Regions from separate parts of the Streptococcus sp. CF8_Ac1-9 genome, predicted to be linked through region 2. Evidence: predicted binding sites of a transcription regulator. Region 2 holds the regulator's gene; the other holds the start of a gene.
What was found. Region 2 encodes CtsR, which represses protease genes until heat stress. Its sites were predicted from a motif close to TTGGTCAAAAAAGGTCAAANA; they were not measured.
Positions count from the first base shown of each region.

Region 1: NML76_RS05375 (ATP-dependent Clp protease proteolytic subunit) is a predicted target of CtsR. The motif match lies at 9,194-9,214, and genes of this name have one in related genera.

Region 1 covers NZ_JANCOY010000002.1:403,656-414,753, forward strand. The annotation lists gene NML76_RS05345 (UDP-N-acetylmuramoyl-L-alanyl-D-glutamate--L-lysine ligase) at 1-863, opposite strand, end outside; gene NML76_RS05350 (polysaccharide biosynthesis protein) at 951-2,579, shown strand; gene NML76_RS05355 (cystathionine gamma-synthase) at 2,987-4,084, shown strand; gene NML76_RS05360 (MalY/PatB family protein) at 4,086-5,249, shown strand; M-box (ykoK) riboswitch at 5,285-5,442, shown strand; gene mgtA (magnesium-translocating P-type ATPase) at 5,650-8,310, shown strand; gene upp (uracil phosphoribosyltransferase) at 8,530-9,159, shown strand; gene NML76_RS05375 (ATP-dependent Clp protease proteolytic subunit) at 9,288-9,878, shown strand; gene NML76_RS05380 (DUF2129 domain-containing protein) at 10,157-10,435, shown strand; gene NML76_RS05385 (ABC transporter substrate-binding protein) at 10,544-11,098, shown strand, end outside.
Region 2 covers NZ_JANCOY010000004.1:48,104-59,201, reverse strand. The annotation lists gene NML76_RS07440 (Ig-like domain-containing protein) at 1-4,793, shown strand, start outside; gene NML76_RS07435 (alpha-L-fucosidase) at 4,898-8,608, shown strand; gene NML76_RS07430 (CtsR family transcriptional regulator) at 8,826-9,290, shown strand; gene NML76_RS07425 (ATP-dependent Clp protease ATP-binding subunit) at 9,291-11,098, shown strand, end outside.

The DNA.
Region 1 (11,098 bases), on a different contig from region 2:
TTTCCAGCTAATTTACCAGTGGCTGAGAAGCTGAAGGCCTTAGAGTTTTCAATTTGATTCTCAGACTGGCTTCCATAAAAATCGTGGTCTTGGTTCGCGACTTGGTCCGCTAAAACTTGGAAATGATCCATATCGCTATTGATGACTACGGCTTGGCTGTTCTTCATGAGGAGACGTTTGTGGTAGAAATAATCCTCAAAAGTTGGGTGTTCAATCGGTCCAATATGGTCTGGACTGATGTTGAGAAAAACACCAACGTCAAAGGTCAGACCGTAAACCCGTTTTACCAGATAAGCTTGACTGGAAACTTCCATAATCAAGTGGGTCCGATCATTCGCTACTGCCTCAGCCATCATGGCAAAAAGATCCAAACTCTCTGGCGTTGTCAGGGTCGATTTAAAGAAGTTTTTACCATCCAGTGTTGTATTCATGGTAGACAGCATAGCTGGTCGGTGACTTTGTTCCAAAATATGGTAAGCAAAATAGGCCGCGGTTGTCTTTCCCTTAGTCCCTGTGAAGGCCAACAGTTTTAATTGTTTCTCAGGGTGGCCATAGAATTCCATGGCGATTAAGCTCATGGCCTGTTTGATATCATTGACGAGGATGGCAGGAATACCAACTTCATAATCTTTTTCAGAGACATAAAAGCCGAGTCCATTAGAAATAGCCTGTTCCAGGTATTCTTTTTTGAAGTTGGCCCCTTTAACAAAAAAGAGGGTACTAGCAGAAACCTTCCGGCTATCATAGCTAATAGCATCAAAACTTGTTCCTTCTAGATGGTAGTAGTACTCCCCATTTACTAGAACTTCTCGGAAATTTTGGTCTTGTTTTAAAATGTTGAGGGTTTGTTCAATTGTAATCATAAAACTATTGTAAACCTAAAGTCCCTATTTTACAAGTGTCATGGAAAAGTTTATAATGAAGAGAAGAAGAAACGAAAGAGGACACCAATGAGTCACGAACAAAATGACCAGCAAGCCCAGATGCTACGCGGGACTGCCTGGATGACAGCCAGCAACTTTATCAGCCGTTTGCTAGGAGCCGCTTATATTATTCCTTGGTATATTTGGATGGGGAAATATGGGCCACAAGCCAATGGTCTTTTTACAATGGGCTACAATATCTATGCTTGGTTTCTCTTAATTTCGACAGCCGGAGTACCCGTAGCTGTTGCTAAGCAAGTAGCCAAATACAATACCCGGGACCAAGCCGATCATAGCTTTGCTTTGATTCGGGGCTTCTTGAAATTTATGGGAATTCTAGGCCTTGGATTTGCCATTCTCATGTATCTTTTGTCTCCTGTCTTTGCGAGTCTTTCAGGTGGGGGAAAAGAGTTGATTCCGATCATGCAGAGCCTTTCTTGGGCTGTCTTGATCTTTCCTTCGATGAGTGTCATTCGGGGATTTTTCCAAGGTTTTAACAACATGAAGCCTTACGCCATTAGCCAGATCGCTGAACAAGTCATCCGGGTCATCTGGATGTTGCTCACGACCTTCTTCATTATGAAGATTGGCTCAGGTGATTACGTGCAGGCTGTGACGCAGTCGACCTTTGCGGCCTTTATCGGGATGGGAGCGAGCCTTCTGGTGCTCTTTTATTACCTTGCAAAGACAGGTTTGCTCTCTTCTATTTTTAGAAAGCAAGAGGGAAGTGAAGGGATTGACACTCGGGCTCTCTTGATCGATACGATTCGTGAGGCCATTCCTTTTATTATCACAGGTTCCGCGATTCAGCTCTTCCAAATTGTTGACCAGATGACCTTTATCAATGTCATGTCTTGGTTTACAGACTATAGTCAAAAGCAGCTCTTGGTCATGTTTAGTTATTTCTCTGCTAATCCAAACAAAATTACCATGATCTTGATCGCAGTAGCGACTTCGATTGGGGGAGTTGGGATTCCTCTTTTGACAGAGAATTATGTGAAGGGGGATCTAAAAGCGGCTGGGAAGCTCGTACAGGATAACTTGACCATGTTGCTCGCTTTCTTGCTTCCAGCCACCTTTGGTGCAGTAGCAGTCGCAAAACCACTTTATACGGTATTTTATGGGCAACCCGATGGCTTGGCCTTAGGACTCTTTATCGTAGCGATGTTGCAGACCGTAATTCTCGGTCTTTACACGGTCTTATCGCCAATGATTCAAGCCCTCTTTCAAAATCGTAAGGCCATCCGCTACTTCCTTTATGGTGTAGTGGTGAAATTGGTCCTACAAATTCCATTTATTTTGGTTTTTCGTTCTTATGGACCACTTTTGTCAACGACCATTGCGTTAATGGTGCCAATCGTTCTCATGTATCGAGAGATCCAAACCATCACTCAGTTTAATCGAACCATCGTCTTCAAGCGGACCTTGCTTGGTTCTATCCTGACTGTGGTGATGCTACTTGGAGTCTTGATCGCCGGTTTGATTTTGGGCTGGATTTTCCCACCAAATGGCCGTGTATCGAGCATGATTTATATCATCGTCATTGGCGGATTAGGAGTTGTTATCTATGGAGCCTTAGGATTATGGCTACGGTATTTTGACCGCTTTATCGGAGGTCAAGCTGCACGTTTCAGACAAAAATTCCGCATCAAATAAATCAGAGGTTGGACATTTATGTCCAGTCTCTGATTGAGGACAAAGTTATCTTGAAAACTTTCCTTAAGTGAGTACGGACGTCAGCGAACTTCGAAGAAGTTCCATGACTTAGTTTTGAGCCTAAGGTCTCAATAATTCCGAGTGCCTGAAACTATATTGTTTCAGGCACTTTTCTCACAGCGGAAAGTTTCAGTAGATGATTGAATAATTCTAACGTATAAATTTTTTTAGAATTTCTTAGATTTGTAAAGAAGAACTGTTTGTATATATTCTCAGGCTGGACATAAATGACCAGCCTTTTCTTATAGTTTGAAACTATAGCTAGGTCTTGAAAATGGGAAAACCGCTCTCCTCATAATAGTGATAAAATAGTAAGCAGTTAGATTGAATGTTTATCGGAGGGCAATATGAGTAAAAAACGCAATATCAATACGATTTTGGCACAGGCAGGAATCAAGTCGGATAAAGCAACGGGAGCTTTGACGACTCCTTTGCATTTCTCTACGACTTACCAACACCCAGAATTTGGTCAGTCTACAGGCTTTGACTATACCCGTACGAAAAATCCAACACGCGCAACAGCTGAGAAGACTTTGGCAGCTATCGAAAGTGCAGATTATGCTTTGGCGACAAGTTCTGGAATGTCAGCCATTGTGCTAGCTTTTAGCATTTTTCCAGTTGGTTCAAAAGTCTTGGCCGTTCGTGACCTTTATGGCGGTTCTTTCCGCTGGTTTAACCAACAAGAGCAAGAAGGTCGTTTCACTTTCACCTATGCCAATACAGAAGAAGAATTGATCCATCATCTAGATCATGATCCGGTGGATGTCCTCTATATTGAAACACCAACCAATCCATTGATGTTGGAATTTGATATTGCTCATTTAGCTAAATTGGCCCATGCAAAAGGTGCCAAAGTCGTGGTGGACAATACTTTCTATAGCCCTATCTATCAACGTCCGATTGAAGAGGGAGCGGATATTGTTCTTCATTCAGCAACCAAGTACCTGGCTGGTCACAACGATGTCTTGGCTGGTGTTGTCGTGACAAATGATGCAGATCTGTATGACAAACTCTTTTACAATTTGAACACGACAGGTGCTGTTCTTTCCCCGTTTGACAGCTATCTCTTGATCCGTGGTCTCAAGACACTCTCTATCCGGATGGAGCGCTCCACTGAGAATGCCCGCAAGGTAGTCGAGTTTTTGAAAACCTCCCCTCAGGTCAAAGAAGTCCTCTACACTGGAAAAGGTGGAATGGTCTCCTTTAAAATTCAAGATGAGAAAAAAATTCCAAACTTGTTGAATTCCCTTCAAGTATTCACCTTTGCAGAAAGCCTTGGCGGAGTTGAAAGTTTGATCACTTATCCTACCACTCAGACTCATGCGGACATTCCTGCAGAAGTTCGCCATTCATATGGTTTGACAGATGATCTTCTTCGGTTGTCCATCGGAATCGAAGATGCGGATGATTTGATTGAAGATTTGAAACAAGCATTGGAGGCTTAAGATGACCAAATATGATTTCACGACTTTACCGAATCGCTTGACCCACCATACCTACAAGTGGAAAGAAACAGAGACAGATCCAGAAATCATCCCGGCTTGGATCGCGGACATGGATTTTAATGTCATTCCAGAAGTACGAGAAGCGGTGATCGGTTATGCGGACCAAATGGTCTATGGCTACACCTACGCATCGGATACCCTCTACCAGTCTATCCTTGATTGGGAAAAAGAAGAGCACGGCTATTCCTTTGACAAGGAAGCTGTCGTCTTTATCGAAGGTGTTGTTCCAGCCATTTCAACAGCTATTCAAGCCTTTACTAAGGAAGGGGATGCTGTCTTAATCAATACGCCGGTCTATCCTCCATTTGCCAGAAGTGTCAAACTCAATCGTCGAAAATTGATCGAAAATTCATTAGTTGAAAAGGATGGTCTTTTCCAAATTGATTTTGATCAGCTCGAAAAAGACATTGTGGAGCAAGAAGTTAAACTCTATGTTTTGTGTAATCCGCACAATCCTGGAGGCCGTGTATGGGATCGTGAAGTCTTGGAAAAAATCGGCCACCTCTGTCAAAAACATGGTGTCCTTCTCGTTTCAGATGAGATCCACCAAGATTTGGCCTTGTTTGGCCACCGTCATACCAGCTTTAACACAGTTGATCCAAGCTTTAAAGATTTCAGCTTGATCTTAACCAGTGCAACCAAGACTTTCAATATTGCAGGAACAAAAAATTCCTATGTGGTCATTGAAAATCCAAAGCTTCGTACGGCTTTTAAACAACGGCAATTGGCCAATAACCAACATGAAATCTCAGGATTGGGCTATATTGCAACAGAAGCGGCTTATCGCCATGGTAAACCTTGGTTGACAGAGCTCAAGCAAGTCTTTGAAAAACACATCGACTATGTGGTAGATGAATTGCATGCAAAGACCAAAATCCGTGTCATGAAACCCCAAGGAACCTATCTTCTTTGGTTGGACTTTTCAGCCTATCCTTATACCGATGATGAGCTGCATGCTAAAATTCATGACCAAGCCAAATTGATTTTGAACCGTGGAACAGATTTTGGAAAAGAAGGAAACTTGCATGCTCGCCTCAATGTAGCAGCCCCTTTCACCCTCATTGAAGAAATCACCAAACGCTTGGTGGAAACTTTTCTCAAATAAGTGTTGACTTTCTGTAAGTGAAGGAGTACAATAAACTCGAAATACGGTAGGTGAGGCTACCACAAGGATACGGATGACTACCGCAAAGCAGTGGAGACACTACTCGTTGGTTAACAGTCCTGATCGCAAAGGTCAAGACTAAGCTCATTTCATTGCCTTGCGGAGCTAAAGCTTGGACGGTCAGTTTTTTGAGAGTTTTGATTGAAAAATTAATGACGAGTTTCATGAGTCCTACCGATCGAGGGTAGGACTCTTTTTTATGCCTTACCAAGAAAAGAGAAAGGAGAGAGCTATGATACAAATTGACGATCATCCCGAACCGCACCGAACCAGCCAATCGCTGATTTGTGTCGTAGGGACTCCAAAAGTGATTGGCTCCTGATTGAAAAAGGAGATACCAATGCAAACAAATAAAGAAAGACTCATTGCTGCTCTTCAAGAACCACTTGAAAGCACCTTTGCCGACTACAAAACCAGTGCCCTTGGTTTAGTTGACGATCAAGTAGAAGAAAACCGCGATATTTATGGCGAAAATGTCATCACAAAAGGTCAAGAAGATTCCATGATCAAAAAGATCTATGAATCGATTATTAATCCTTTTACGGTGATTTTGTTGGTCATTGCGCTGGTTTCCTTCATCACCAATGTCTGGCTAGCAAAACCAGGTGAACAGGATCCAACGACCTCCATCATCATTGTGACCTTGGTCTTGATTTCTGGTGGGATCCGCTTCATTCAAGAATTGCGGAGCGACAAAGCTGCCAGCAACTTATCACGTATGATTGTCAATACAGCGACCGTTCTGCGTGATGGATCAGAACAAGAAATTCCGATCGATGAAATCGTTGTCGGAGATGTGATCAAACTGAGTGCCGGCGATATGATCCCAGCAGATGTGGTCTTGATTGATTCTCGTGACTTTTTTGTCCAACAATCTGGCCTCACAGGGGAAAGTGATGCTGTTGAAAAGGTTTGTCTCAGAAAAGCCGACAGTCAAAATTTAGATAGTCTCTTGGAGAGTGAAAGCTTGGCCTTTATGGGGACCAATGTCATCTCAGGGCGGGCGACAGCCTTGGTCTTGGTCGTGGGGGATGAAACCATGATGGGCGCTATTGAGCAAACCATCAACACCTATGACGAACCAACCTCATTTGAGAGAGAAATGAATACCATCTCTTGGCTCTTGATTCGGCTCATGTTAGTGATGGTGCCCGTCGTCTTTGTGATCAATGGCCTCACAGACGGTGACTGGTTAGAAGCGGGTGTCTTTGCCCTCAGCGTTGGGGTTGGTTTGACTCCTGAAATGCTGCCGATGATTATTACAGCGAGTCTTGCTAAGGGATCCATCATCATGGCCAAGGAAAAAGTCGTTATCAAAAAACTCAATGCCATTCAAGACCTCGGGGCTATTGATATTTTGTGTACAGATAAGACAGGAACCTTGACCCAAGATGAAATCGTTTTGGAGTATCCGCTTGATATCCATGGCGATTTGGATCTATCAGTCCTTCGCCGGGCTTACTTGAATTCCTATTTCCAAACCGGGCTAAAAAATTTGATGGACCGGGCGATTATCAATCGAACCCATAAAGAAGCCAAGAAACATGAAATCGTCCGCGATCTAGATCAAACCTTCCATAAGATAGATGAATTGCCCTTTGATTTTGAACGTCGTCGCATGAGTGTCATTGTCAAAGATGAAGATGGTGTGGTTAGCATGGTGACCAAGGGGGCCTTGGAAGAAATGCTCTCTGTATCGACTTATGTTGAATACAAGGGTGATATCAAACGATTAACAGACGAGGTCCGTCAAGAAGTCCTCGCTGAGGTCGCTCAATTAAATGAACAAGGTCTTCGTGTTTTGGGCGTCAGCTACAAAACCGACTTGGACGAAAATGAAATCTTTAGTGTTGAAGATGAAGGAGACATGATCCTAACCGGTTACCTGGCCTTTCTTGATCCACCAAAACCTTCTGCAGCTCCAGCGATCAAAGCTCTTGCAGAATATGGGGTTACCACTAAGATCTTAACTGGCGACAATGAAAAGGTCACCCAAGCTGTCTGTGAAAAAGTAGGACTAGATGTCGAGCGGATTCTTTTGGGAAGCGAAATCGATACGATGACAGACCAAGAGTTAGCGCAAGTTGTGGAAACAACAACAGTCTTTGCCAAATTATCGCCCGATCAAAAAGCGCGGATCATTCTTAGCCTTAAGAAAAATGGCCACAAGGTGGGGTACATGGGAGATGGGATCAACGATGCTCCATCCATGAAGGTCTCAGACGTTGGGATCTCCGTGGATACCGCTGTGGATATCGCCAAGGAAACGGCAGATGTCATCCTTCTGGATAAGGACTTGATGGTCCTTGAAAAAGGTTTGGTTGAAGGCCGCAAGGTCTATGCCAATATGACCAAGTACATCAAGATGACGGTCTCTTCTAACTTCGGGAACATCTTTTCTCTGCTCTTTGCCAGCATCTTTTTGCCTTTCCTTCCAATGGCTCCCGTTCATTTGATTGTGCTCAATCTTATCTATGATCTTTCTTGTATCGCCCTTCCTTTTGACAATGTCGACAAGGAATTCCTCAAGAAACCTCGTATCTGGGAAGCAAACTCCATCATGCGCTTTATGGCCTGGATTGGTCCAATTTCATCTGTCTTTGATATTATTACCTACATGCTTCTTTATTTCCTTGTTGTCCCAATGATTTTAGGTCATGGCTACAACCATGGAGCAGCAGATGCAGCAGCCTTTATCATGGTGTTCCAAACTGGATGGTTTATTGAATCTATGTGGTCTCAAACCATGGTTATTCATATGTTGCGTTCACCAAAACTTCCATTTATCCAAAGTCGTCCAGCCTTCTCAGTCGTGGTGACGACCCTAGCAGCAGCCTTCTTTGTAACCTCCCTTCCATATAGTCCTTTGGCTTCTATCTTGAAGTTGAGCCAACTAAATGGATTGTACTTTGTTCTATTGTTTGCTATTATCGTCCTCTATATGCTGAGTGTGACGGTTGTCAAACGTATCTATATTAAGAAATACAAAGAATGGTTGTAATTGATTGATAGAAAGAGTGAGTCCGAACTTAAAAAATTAAGTGTAAGGGCTCTCTTTTTTTGGTAAAATTTGGTATAATAAGAGGAATGTAAAGTTGGAAATGAAGATTTCCATGTGCTGTGAGTATCAAAGAGGGACTGAAAGAAAGAGTAGAGCTTGACTCCGCTTTTATCATAGCTCTTTTTTGAATAATAACAGCTTAGAAAGAAGGATCTCAAAATGGGAAAATTAGAAGTTATTACACATCCACTGATTCAACACAAATTGTCTATTCTCCGTCGCACGGATACCTCTACGAAGGCCTTTCGTGAATTGGTAGATGAAATTGCTATGTTGATGGGCTACGAAGTGTTGCGTGAATTGCCTCTTGAAGATGTTGAGATTGAAACTCCTATTACCAAAACCGTTCAAAAACAAATCGCAGGGAAGAAATTGGCTATTGTCCCAATTCTTCGTGCAGGGATTGGGATGGTTGATGGTCTCTTGAGTTTGGTACCAGCTGCTAAGGTTGGCCATATCGGGATGTACCGTGATGAAGAAACCTTGAAACCAGTTGAATACTTGGTGAAATTGCCAGAAGATATTGATCAACGTCGTATCTTTGTAGTAGACCCGATGCTTGCTACGGGTGGATCCGCTATTCTAGCGATTGATTCCTTGAAAAAACGTGGCGCTAGCCATATCAAGTTTGTCTGCCTAGTATCAGCGCCAGAAGGGGTGAAAGCTCTTCAAGAAGCTCACCCAGATGTTGATATCTTTACAGCAGCCCTCGATGATCATTTGAATGAACATGGCTACATTGTTCCTGGTCTTGGAGATGCAGGTGACCGTTTATTCGGTACCAAATAAGAAGCCATTCATGATTCGTACGAAAGGTGCTTAAGATTTGACCTTTTTTGACCATTTGTTTATAATAGCACATATACTTTGAACCTCACGAATCGTGAGAATGAATGGATACTAAAGGAGAAGAATAGATGATTCCAGTAGTTATTGAACAAACCAGTCGTGGAGAACGTTCTTACGATATTTATTCCCGTCTGTTGAAAGATCGAATTATCATGGTAACAGGACCAGTTGAGGACCAAATGGCTAACTCCATTATCGCTCAATTGCTCTTCTTGGATGCCCAAGATAATACAAAAGATATCTATATGTATATCAATACCCCAGGTGGCTCTGTCTCAGCAGGTCTTGCCATCGTAGATACTATGAACTTTATCAAGTCAGATGTCCAAACCATTGTTATGGGGATGGCAGCATCTATGGGAACAATTATCGCTTCAAGCGGTGCGAAGGGCAAACGCTTCATGTTGCCAAACGCCGAGTACATGATTCACCAACCAATGGGTGGTACTGGTGGTGGTACCCAACAAACCGATATGGCGATCGCAGCAGAACACTTGCTCAAAACACGGAACAACTTGGAAAAAATCCTTGCGGAAAATTCAGGTCAATCCATTGAAAAAGTGCATGCTGATGCGGAACGTGACAATTGGATGAGCGCGCAAGAAACACTTGAATATGGCTTTATTGATGAAATCATGGCCAATAATAAATTGGACTAAACCATCCTATGGGAAGGTCCGTCAAGAGGCTGGGACAAAAGTCCTAGCCTCTCAATTATTTTTGGATTGTCGAGCAAAACGCAGTGGTTGAGTGGGCTCTACTACGTTGATTTCATCAGCTTTTACAGCCATACTCAACTGTGCGGAGGTGGGACGACGAAATCGAATTCTAACGAATTACCGATTTCTGTCCCACTCTCTTTTTTTGCTCTCATAAAAGAGTAGTTCTTTTTCTTGAAATTTGATATACTAGTAACAGAACGAGAAAGGGATTGACCATGTTTGAAAAACAAGAAAGAACAGGCTTGATTGTAAAATTGTATTACAATCGAGATGGGAAAAAATTACAATCAGTCGGAGATGTCTTGTACCATTCTAAGAAATGCCGTTATGTCCAATTGTATGTGGACAGTGACAAGGCTGATCAAGTCATGGAAGACTTAAAGAAAGAACGTTATGTCAAAAAGGTCTTGCCTTGCCATCTCAAAGATTTAGATACAGATTTTGTAGGAAGTTTACAACGATTGGAGACCCCATCTGTGGTCACAGAAGGTTAGAAAACGCAATCATTTGATGGATTGCGTTTTTTTTATTGACAATTGTCAGATAATTCGGTATATTCTTAATGTATTTAATTTAAGATTCATTTAAGGAGATCATTACAAATGAAGAAAAAATTTGCTCTTTCATTTTTAACCATTGCAAGTGTCGCTCTTCTTGCTGCTTGTGGTGAAGTTTCTACTTCAGGTTCAAACACAACTGGTAACGAAATCGGCAAAGAATTAAAAGTCGGTTTTAACTTTGAAAAAACTGGTGAAGTAGCAGCCTACGGTAGCGCTGAACAAAAAGGTGCTCAATTGGCCGTTGATGAAATCAACGCTAAGGGTGGAGCTGACGGTAAGAAGATTGTTGTCACAGATAAAGATAACAAATCTGAAACAGCTGAAGCAGCTACAGTCACTACAAACCTTGTCACTCAATCAAAAGTGAACGCTCTTGTAGGACCTGCAACTTCAGGTGCTACTGCAGCAGCGGTTGCCAATGCTGGTAAAGCAGGTGTTCCATTGGTTACACCATCTGCAACTCAAGATGATTTGACAAAAGGTCAAGATTACCTCTTCCGTGCTACCTTCATCGATAGCTTCCAAGGACAAATCATTGCTAAATACACAACGGATAACTTGAAAGCGAAGAAAGTCGTTCTTTACTACGATAACTCA
Region 2 (11,098 bases):
ACAACCAAAATGACACACCTGTGAAAAGTTCTTATTTCGGTATCGTGGATACTGCCGGCCTTCCAAAGAATGATTTTTACCTTTACCAAAGTCAATGGGTATCGGCAGAGAAACATCCGATGGTCCATCTCTTGCCACATTGGAACTGGGACAATCCAGAATTAGCCAATCGTGTCATGGACGAAGAAGGCCGGATCCCTGTTCGGACCTTCTCCAATGCCCACAGTGTGGAATTGATTGTCAATGGGGAATCACAAGGAGTCAAGACCTTTACCAAGAAGACCACAGCAGATGGCCGGACCTACCAAGAAGGGGCAAATCCGGATGAACTCTATCTAGAGTGGTTGGTTCCTTATGTACCAGGTAAAGTGGAAGCCATTGCCCGCAACGAAGCAGGAGAAGTGATCGCGAAAGATCAAGTCGAAACAGCCGGCAAGGCTGCGGGTGTTCGTTTGTTGAAAGAAGAACATGCGATCGCAGCGGACGGTAAGGATTTGACCTATATTACCTATGAAATCGTCGATGAAGAAGGTCGTATCGTGCCAACTGCCAATAATTTGGTGCATTTCCATTTGCATGGACAAGGCCAAATTGTCGGTGTCGATAATGGGGAACAAGCCAGCCGTGAACGCTACAAAGCGCAGGAAGATGGCTCATGGCAACGCAAAGCCTTCAATGGCAAAGGGGTTGTGATTGTCAAATCAACTGAGCAGGCGGGAGCCTTTACTCTGTATGCAGACTCAGACCGCTTGCAATCAGACCAAGTCAGCCTCTTTACAGGTAAGAAGGACCAAGCAGAACGCACTGTATTAGGTGTGGAACCTGTTCGACAAAGTGCTTATCTAGGAGAAAAACCAACCTTACCAAGTAAGGTCAATGTGGTCTATAGCGATGGCAAGGCCCAAGAAGAAGCCGTTGAATGGGATGCGGCAGACTATAGCCGTGCTGGCCAAGTCCGTGTGACCGGTCATGTTCAAGGACGCACGGTCGAAGCTCTGGTCGATGTGATCGGCGTGGAACAAGTCCTTCCAGTCATCAAACAAATCCCACAGGGAGCAGATCTAGCAACAGTGGATAAGGCTGTGCAATTAGTCTTCACTGATGGGACCACTGCTCACTATGAGGTCGATCAATGGACCTTGGAAGCTGGTCAAGAAGATCAGTTGTCCACACCAGGTGCTCGCTTGAAGGCGACAGGTCTCCTAGGCAATGGGGAAACGGTCCAAGCGACACTAGTGGTTGCAGGAGGAGATGTAGCCAAGGCTAAGAAACCAACGGTTCAGCTAGATGGGGTAGCCCTTCCAAAATTTGGTAGTGGCAACCATACCATTTTCCGTTCCCTCGCTTATGGTCAAGAACCAGGTCAAGTCACAGCAAGTGCAGAAAATGCTCAAGTGACGGTCCTACAAGCTAATCGCGAAAATGGTTTGAAATCCCAAATCTTTGTGACTGCTAAGGATACGGGAGCTGTACAGACCTATGTGGTCCAATTCCAAGAAGAAAGTCCACAGATCGAGCGTTTGGAATTGCGTCTGCCAGAAGGACAGGAACTCAAGGAAGACCAAACGGTACCACTTGAAGTCATTGCCCATTACCAAGATGATAGCCAGGCAAGTCTCAAAGCAGATCAAATCGATGTGAAAACAAGAGCTGGTAGCCAAGGAAAAGCCGTCGCAACCAATAAAGGTTTGGAATTGCGAGAAGCAGGATTGGTTCATTTAGAAGCTAACTTCCAAGGACAAACAGGGGAAGTCAGCTTTACCATCACGCCAAATCCAGAAGAAAAGACAGTTGTCAAGGTGCGTCCTGTACGGATCAGCACCGATCGAAACGTTTTGCCAGCTCTTCCAGAGACAGTCTTGGTCGAGTATGACAAGGGATTCCCGAAAGAAAAACGTGTGACCTGGGATGCCGTGACAGCAGATCAAGTCAAGTATTATCATAGCTTTACAGTCACCGGTCATGTAGAAGGTGTGGAAAAAGAAGCACAAGCTCAAGTGACGGTTGAAGGCATTATCGCTGTAGAAGAAGTCAGTACCACCACTCCAGTCGGCGAAAAACCAGCTCTTCCAGAAAGCGTGCGGACCTATCACTCTAATGGTAAGACCTATACAGCTAAGGTGGCCTGGGATGCGATCGATCCGCAACTCTTGGCCAAAGAAGGAGAAGTTGTCCTAGCCGGTCGTGTAGAAGGAACGGATCTTCCAACACGTCTTCATATTCGTGTTTCCGCAAACACAGTCAAGGGGGCCAATGTAGCAGAGCAATGGACAGGATCAGTCTTGCCACTCGCTTTTGCAAGTGACTCTAACGATGCGGATCCAGTTGCTAAGGTCAATGATAAGGTCATCTCCTTTACCGATGCTCCAGCTAACCGTTGGACCAACTGGGGCCGTGACAATGCGGAAGATTCTGTTGGTATCTTGTTTGGGGATTCTGGTATCTTGACCAAGCGAGCAGTGGACAACCTCCATGTTGGTTTCCATGAAGACCACGGCGTTGGCGCTCCAAGTGAATATGTGATTGAGTACTATACAGGGGAACAAATCCCAACAGTTCCAAGCAATCCAAATCGTGTTAAAGACGAAACAGACCATCCATTTAACAATCCCGCTAACTGGAAAGAAGTCAGCAACCTAACCGTTGAAGAACCGGTAGCAGCTGGTAAGATGAATCATTTCAGTTTTGATAAAGTCGACACCTATGCTGTTCGTATCCGTATGAAGACGCCAGAAGGCAAGCGTGGAAGCTCTATTTCAGAGATTCAGATCTTTGCCAATAAGGTTGCGGCAGAAGAAAAGAGCCAGTTGACCATTCGCGTCAATGGCGATGTATTGCCAGGTGTCAACCCAAGTGTGACCGATTACTACATCGATGCGCGTGATCGGGCTTATCCACAAGTGGAAGCGACAGCTAGCCATCACGGTCTTGCAACGGTTGTGCCAAGCGTTCATGAAGGGGAGCCAATCCGTGTCATCCATAAAGCGGAAGATGGTACTATCTTACAAGAATACCGCCTCCATCTCACAAGTGATGCAGAAAAACTGAAACAAGCTGCCCCAGTAGCAGTGGAAGCAGGTAGCCGATTTGTGAAAGTCGGTCAAGATCTGGTTCTACCATCTACCGTAGGCGTTTATTTCCAAGGGGATACAGGCTATGAACGCAAGGAGCTTACGGTGGACTGGCAGGCTGTACCAGCTGATGCGCTTTCTCACGAAGGTAGCTTCACGCTCGAAGGAAAAGTCCTCGGCTATGATCTGACAGCTCAGCTGACCGTCCGGGTGTCAGAAAAGACAGGAGAAAACCTCTCTGTGAACCGTGACTACAATGCAGAAGATACCAGGGCATTTGCTAGTGAAACCAATGATCTCGATCCAAATCAAATCGACTATATCGATTACATCAACGATGGAGGCTACAACGAATACTATCGCTGGACTAACTGGAAGAGAGAACCGGATCAAACTGAAGTATTTGCTGGTCTCATCTTCAAGAAAAATGGCCAGGTAACAGAGCGATTGGTCAATAAAGTAGCGGTCGACTTCTTTGCAGATCAGGAAACAGGTCTGCCAACGAAAACTGTTCTTGAACGCTACATTGGTCCAGACTTTGATGTCCCAGATGATTACGGCAATTTGAAAAATCTTCCAGATCATCCATTTAACCAAGCCTCAAACTGGGAAGAAATCCCGTATAGCTTGGATTATGCCTTTGAGCCTGGTTATATCTCTAACCTCAGCTTCAACGAAACCAGAACGAAAGCCATCCGTTTAAGAATGGTCCGTGATGAAAATCTTAAAGGAATTGGAATCATTGAATTGAGCGCCTATGCCCCAACAGAAGAGGCTCAGGCAACAACTGACGTTACGATCCAAGTGAATGGCAAAGACCTAGAAGGTTTTAAACCAGATGTGACAGATTATCATCTAGAGTATGAGGGAGAACGTCCAATCGTTTCAGCACAAGGCAAGAATGGAACAGCCGTTACGGTCATCGATGCTAAAAGTGCCAATGCTCCGGTTCTTGTCAAGGTTGTCTCAGAAGATGGCAAGCTCGAAAAAGTATATCAACTTTCTCTATCCGCAAAAGCACCTACAGGCTCAGCCATTCCCGAAGAAGGGGTTAAGAATCTGGTCCACACCAAACCAGAGTTGGTGATTGAGCCAGAAGAGATGGATTTTGAACGCCTAGAACGTCCAAATGCGGATCTTCCAAAAGGTGAGAAACGTGTGGTTCAAGAAGGTCAAAAAGGCCGCAAATTGCGCTTGGTGGAAGTTTCTCAAGAAAATGGTGTGGAAAGCCGGAAGGAACTGGATGCCTTTGTAGAGCTAGATCCAGTGGCAGAAATTACAGAGGTGGGCACTAAAGAAGTACTTCCAGACACTCCACAACCAGAGCCACAGCCAGAACCTCAGCCACAACCAGAGCCACAACCGCAACCACAGCCAGAGCCGCAACCGCGGCCAGAGCCACAACCAGAGCCGCAACCACAACCACAACCGCTTCCGAATCCAGAACGTCCTCAAGGTTCAGAAGGACCAGTAGCTACTGCAACTCCTCAAGCATCTCTTGAGGTCAAAGCGGTACGTCAGGAAGGGACAGATGCAGCAGGGAAGGAAGTCGAGAAAACAGCTCAAACACCAGCAGTTTCAGCTGCTCCAGTTTCCGAAGGCAGATTACCAAATACAGGAACGGAAGAAAGCGTCGCAAGCCTCGTTGCTGGAATCCTAGCAGCAGGCCTTGCTAGTGCTGTGCTGGACGATCAGAAAAAAAGAGCCAAAAAGGCCAAATAAAACAGCTAGAGAAACTAGCAAAAAACGGTGAAAAGTTCACAGGTAAAAAGAAGGAGGATGGGGAAGCCCCACCCTCTTTACCTGGTGACATAAAGGAATAGAATATGGGAAAAAGATTAGTTGATCAGAAAAATCGATTTGGCATTCGCAAGCTCTCAGTAGGCGTCTGCTCGGTAGTCGTAACGACTTGTTTTTTAGGAGCTACTACCAGTTACGCAGAGGAACAAGCTGAGAATAGTGAACCACGTGAAGAACGGGTTGAAACAAGCAATGCAGGAGATCAAGGAAAGGAGGAGAAAACTGTGAACGAGCACCAAGAAGAATTAGAGCATGCCTCAGTAGCTACTAGCGAGAAAGAAAATCGCACAGCCAGCCAAGGGACGGAAGCCACTCAACCAGCCACTTCTCTAGATGAGGAGACTGAGATTGCGGATTACGGACCACTTCCAAGCAAGGCTCAGATGCAATACCACCGCGAAGAGCTAGCAGCTTTCATCCACTTTGGGATGAATACTTACTATGATCGTGAGTGGGGAGATGGGCAAGAAGACCCTTATTATTTCTATCCAGAGCATCTGGATACCGATCAGTGGATCAAAACCCTGAAAGACGCGGGCTTTAAACGGACGATCATGGTCGTCAAGCACCACGATGGCTTCCTCTTGTACCCTTCTAAATACACCGACCATACCATTGCTAAAAGTGGTTGGAAGGAAGGAAAAGGCGATATCCTAGCCGAGGTTTCTGCTTCTGCCAGCAAGTATGACATGGACATGGGGGTCTACCTCTCGCCTTGGGATGCTCACAGCCCACTATACCATGTGGATACAGAGGACCAATACAACGAATACTATCTCAACCAGCTCAAAGAAATCCTTGAAGATCCAAAATATGGAAACAAGGGCAAGTTCGTAGAAGTCTGGATGGATGGAGCGCGTGGCGATGGGGCTCAAAAAGTCACTTATACCTTCGATAAGTGGTTTGATGCCATTCGTAAGGCCCAAGGGGACATTGCCATTTTCTCAGCTGAGCCCACCAATGTTCGTTGGATCGGAAATGAAAAGGGAATCGCTGGAGATCCAGTTTGGCATAAGGTCAATCCGGATAAGATCCGCAACAATCCATCCAATAGTTACCTCAATCACGGGGATCCAGAAGGGAAGCAATACTCAGTGGGAGAAGCGGATGTTTCCATTCGCTCCGGCTGGTTCTACCATGACAACCAAGAGCCTAAGTCCTTGCGCGAATTGATGGACATTTACTTCAAATCAGTCGGCCGTGGAACCCCGCTTTTGCTTAATATTCCACCCAATCAAGATGGGAAATTTGCGGATGCTGATGTAGCCCGTTTGAAAGAATTCCGTCAGACCTTGGACCAACTCTACAGTGTGAACTATGTGGCAGGAGCTTTGGTAGAAGCTGACTCAACACGACGCAATCCGCTCTACAAGGCTAGCCATTTGACAGATGGCGATGAAAAGACCAGTTGGGCCCCTGCAGATGATGCCAAGACCGGATCTTTTGTCCTCGATCTTGGAAAAGAACAGCATTTTGATGTGGTAGAGCTCAAAGAAACCATCGAGAAAGGCCAACGGATTTCTGGCTTCACCATTGATGTGGCGGTGAATGGGCAATGGGTTCCTTTTGGAGCTGGTTCAACCGTAGGATACCGCCGTTTGATCAAAGGGCAACCTGTTGATAGTCGCTATATCCGGGTGTCCATCACCGATGCCCAAGCTACTCCAATCTTGAACGGAGTCTCTGTCTATAAGACGCCAGCCAGCATTGAAGAAACCGATGGCTATCCGCTTGGTTTGACTTATCATTCTGACCGGACTGCTGAGCGGGCCAATGGTCAGTGGAATGAAGAGGGAGAAGGTGTTCGAGGTACCTCTATGTGGACCAAGGAAAAGGGAGCTTCGGTGACCTATCAATTTGAAGGCACCAAAGCCTATGTGGTCGCAACTGTCGACCCTGGTCATGGGGAAATGGATATCTATGTCGATGGTCAAAAACTAGCGACCGTCAATACCCAAAGCCCAAGCCGTAAACGCAGCCAAAAGGTCTATGAAACACCGGACTTGGCAGCAGGATCTCATACCTTGACCTTGGTCAATAGCAAGGGAGATGCGATCGCAACGGAAGGGATTTATGCTCTCAATAACCAAGAAAAGGGTCTCTTTGAGTTTGCTCAGCCAACCCTAGCTGTTAAAAAAGGCGACCCAGCGCAAGTCGTCGTCAAGAGAAAAGGTGGCTCTAAAGGAAGTGCCAGTCTGAAATTGATCACAGAGCCGGGAACAGGGGTTCATGGTAAGGTCTACAAAGATACCAACGTCACCCTTGAGTTCGCAGATGGCGAGACAGAAAAAACAGTCCAAGTTCCAACCCTTGATTTTGCAGGAAAAGCGACCGATGTCTATGACTTTAAGGTCAAATTGTTGCATCCGGATCAAGGAAGTCTGGTCGGCTTTATTCCAGAACTGACAGTCCAAGTGATGAACGAGGACCTGCTTCCAGAAAATCGCAAAGAAGTAGATGACCAAGATCCAAAACTGCACTACAGTGAGGGTTGGCACCATGAGACGGACAACAAAGACTTTTCAAATGGCACAGAATCTTGGTCCAGCTTTAACCAAGTGACCGATGAGGAAGGCAAGAAACACATTGAAGTGACCATTACCTTTAAGGGCACCGGCGTGGAGGGCCGAGGAGTGGTCGACCCAAGCCATGGTCTCTACAGCGTCACTTTGGATGGGAAAGAAATGGCCTTCGAAGAAGGGCGTGGCCATGATTATGAGATCGACGGCGATCATTATTTCAGTGGCTACGGAGATCAACGCAAGCTCGACCAGAGTTTGGTCAATCTGCAAGGCCTAGCAAAAGGCTACCACCAGCTACGCTTGCATCTGGATCCAGCCCTCAATGATCCTCAGTCATCTAGAGCTATCCAAGTAGACCGATTTATCCTATCAGGGAAAGATAGCCAGTTGCTCAGTCAAGAGGAGCTGCAACAGATCATCAGAGAAGGAGTAGAAAAGATCAAGGCTACTTCTCTGGATCGCTTGAAAGCAGACCTTAAACCAACGGTTCAAGGTCAATTGACGGACTTGACTCAGTTGTTGGATCAAGAGCAACCAGATTTGGTTGCTGCAGCTAATCAAGTCGAAGCCCTTGAAACCATCTTGGAAGATGCTCGCAATTATGAACCGCTGACGCAGACACGGCCAGAAGAAGGTGTTCGGGATTTGATTCTTGAAAAGCCAGAACTTCTCATCGAAACAGAGGAGATTCCATTTGAGAGTCAAACGCGTGAGAACAAGGACTTGGCCAAGGGCGAGAGCCGGATCCTTCAAGCAGGGAAGGTCGGACGCCGATTGAAATTGATTGAGGTCCGACAAGAAGAAGGCAAAGAAATTCGGACAGAAGTCGATGCCTTTGTCGAAGTGGAGGCCCAGGACCAGATCACAGAAGTCGGAACGAAGGAAGCGGAAGAAAGTCCGTTGATAGCTGATATGCCGACTCCAACCACTCCTGTCACTCCAAGTAAGGTGCAACCAGAAGTTGCGACTCTTTCTCAAGCTGAAGACAAAAAAGAAAAAGAAAGACCAGTTCTCTTTCAACCGAAAATCCCAGAAGCAGTTTCTGTTTTGACTTCAGACCATCCGGAAAAAGAAGGTGTTGAAAGTCCTTCTCTACAATCGGAAGGAAAACTACCTCAAACCGGTACAAAAGAAAGTGGATTGTTTGCTTGGTTAGGCCTTCTTGGTCTAGGATTCTTGGGCGGAGGCGCCAAATTCGCTCGTCGCAAAGAGTAGTTCATTCTTCGCATAGGAGGTTAGTTCTCACTAGCCTCTTTTGCTTTGTATTCTTAAGAGATTCCTATTTCCATGGAGTCTTTGCTTTATTTACAGCCGTAAAAATTGTATAATAGTCAAATAAGGTCAATGATGAGAAGGAACACTCCAAGGCTATTTTTTATGGGCCAAAGAGCAGAGCATCCATCTAGAAAAAAACAAGCCAGAAAGGAGCATCATGGCAAATAAGAACACATCTGATAGCATTGAAGCTTATATCAAGGCCTTGCTGGCTCAAGCTGGCATGGCAGAGCTCAAAAGAAGTGAGTTGGCCGATGTCTTTCAGGTCGTACCCAGTCAGATTAACTATGTTATCAAGACCCGCTTTACCGAGAGCCGAGGCTATATTGTAGAGAGCAAGCGTGGTGGTGGTGGCTATATCCGCATTGGCAAGGTCCAGTTTTCAGATCATCATCAGATGCTCCAAGAATTGGCAGCCAATATTGGAGAGACCATCAGCCAGCAGGTCTTCAATGATATCCTCCAGATGCTCTATGAAGAAAAATTATTGACAAAACGTGAGACTCAGCTCTTGCTTGCGACAACCTCCGATGAGGTCCTAGGTCGAGATGCTCTTATCCTACGAGCAACGATGCTGAAAAAAATCATTCAACAAGTAGATAGAAAAGGAAATACCGACTAGATGAACTATTCAACAGCACTGTTAGAAAGTATAGAAGCGGCCCAAATACTAGCAGGCCACTATCAGGGGCATACCTTAGATACTTGGCATCTCCTGACGGCTATGGCCAATAATCCCTATAGCGTGGCAGGTTCTGTACTGAACGATTATCCTATGCAGATCGATGAGTTTCAGGATGCAGCGGAGCATATCACAGGCCAAGCTTTTCAAAGCGACAATCGGTATGAAATCTTCCCATTTTCTTATCGGATGGAAGCCATTATGAAACACGCAAGAGAGATTGCCCAGGTCCTTCATGCCAAGACCTTGGGAACAGAGCATGTGCTCCTCTCTCTTCTAGCAGACCGTGGGACCTTGGCTAGCCAAGTCATGGAGTTTGCTGGCTTTGCCTTTACAGAGCAAGACAAGGGAGTTCCTATTGCCTCCCTTCGCAAGAATTTAGAAGACAAGGCAGGCTGGGACAAGAACGATATCAAAGCCATTCGGAGTCTTTATCGGGCTCAAAACCCTAACCGACAAACCATGGGAAATATGATGGGCATGCCACCAAGCACCAGTGGAGGTCTTGAAGATTATACCCGTGATTTGACAGAAATGGCGCGTGCAGGCCAGCTTGAACCTGTGATCGGCCGGGATGCAGAGATTTCACGCATGATCCAAATCCTCAGCCGCAAGACGAAGAACAATCCTGTATTGGTGGGAGAAGCAGGGGTCGGAAAAACAGCCCTTGCATTAGGTCTGGCCCAGCGTGTCGCTAGTGGCAATGTACCAGCTGAAATCGCGCAGATGCGTGTTCTGGAATTGGATCTCATGAATGTCGTTGCTGGGACGCGCTTCCGTGGGGACTTCGAAGAACGGATGAACAATATCATCCAGGACATCGAAGAAGACGGTCACGTGATTCTCTTTATCGATGAACTGCATACTATTATGGGGTCAGGATCCGGTATTGATTCGACCTTAGACGCAGCCAATATTCTAAAACCAGCACTGGCACGGGGAACCTTGCGTACAGTTGGGGCAACGACTCAAGATGAGTACCAAAAGCATATCGAAAAAGACGCAGCCCTCTCTCGGCGTTTTGCAAAAGTCACCATTGAAGAGCCAAGTGTTGCAGATAGCATCCAAATTCTCCAAGGCTTGAAAAAGACCTATCAGGACCATCATCATGTGACCATTACCGATGAAGCGATCGAAACAGCTGTCAAATATGCCCACCGCTATTTGACCAGCCGTCAATTGCCAGATTCAGCCATTGATCTCTTGGATGAAGCGGCAGCTACTGTACAAAACCGCGATTCCAACGGTCACGTAAAAGAAGAGTTGACCGCCTTGGATCAGGCCTTGATGGATGGCAAGTGGAAGAAAGCAGCCCAACTCTTAGAAGTAGAGGCCACTCCCATTGTCTACAAAAAAGAAGTCACTGACCAAGATGTCTTGGTGACCTTGAGCCAATTATCTGGTATTCCAACTCAAAAACTGACCCAAACCGATGCCAAGAAGTACCTCAACTTAGAAGCAGAATTGCACAAGCGCGTGATTGGTCAAGACCAAGCGGTTTTGAGTATCAGTCGGGCTATTCGACGCAATCAATCAGGTATCCGTAGCAATAAACGTCCGATCGGTTCTTTCATGTTCCTAGGACCTACCGGTGTCGGAAAAACAGAGTTAGCCAAAGCTTTGGCAGAAGTTCTGTTTGATGATGAATCGGCCCTCATCCGTTTTGATATGAGTGAGTACATGGAAAAATTCGCGGCCAGCCGCCTCAACGGAGCCCCTCCAGGCTATGTGGGCTACGAAGAAGGAGG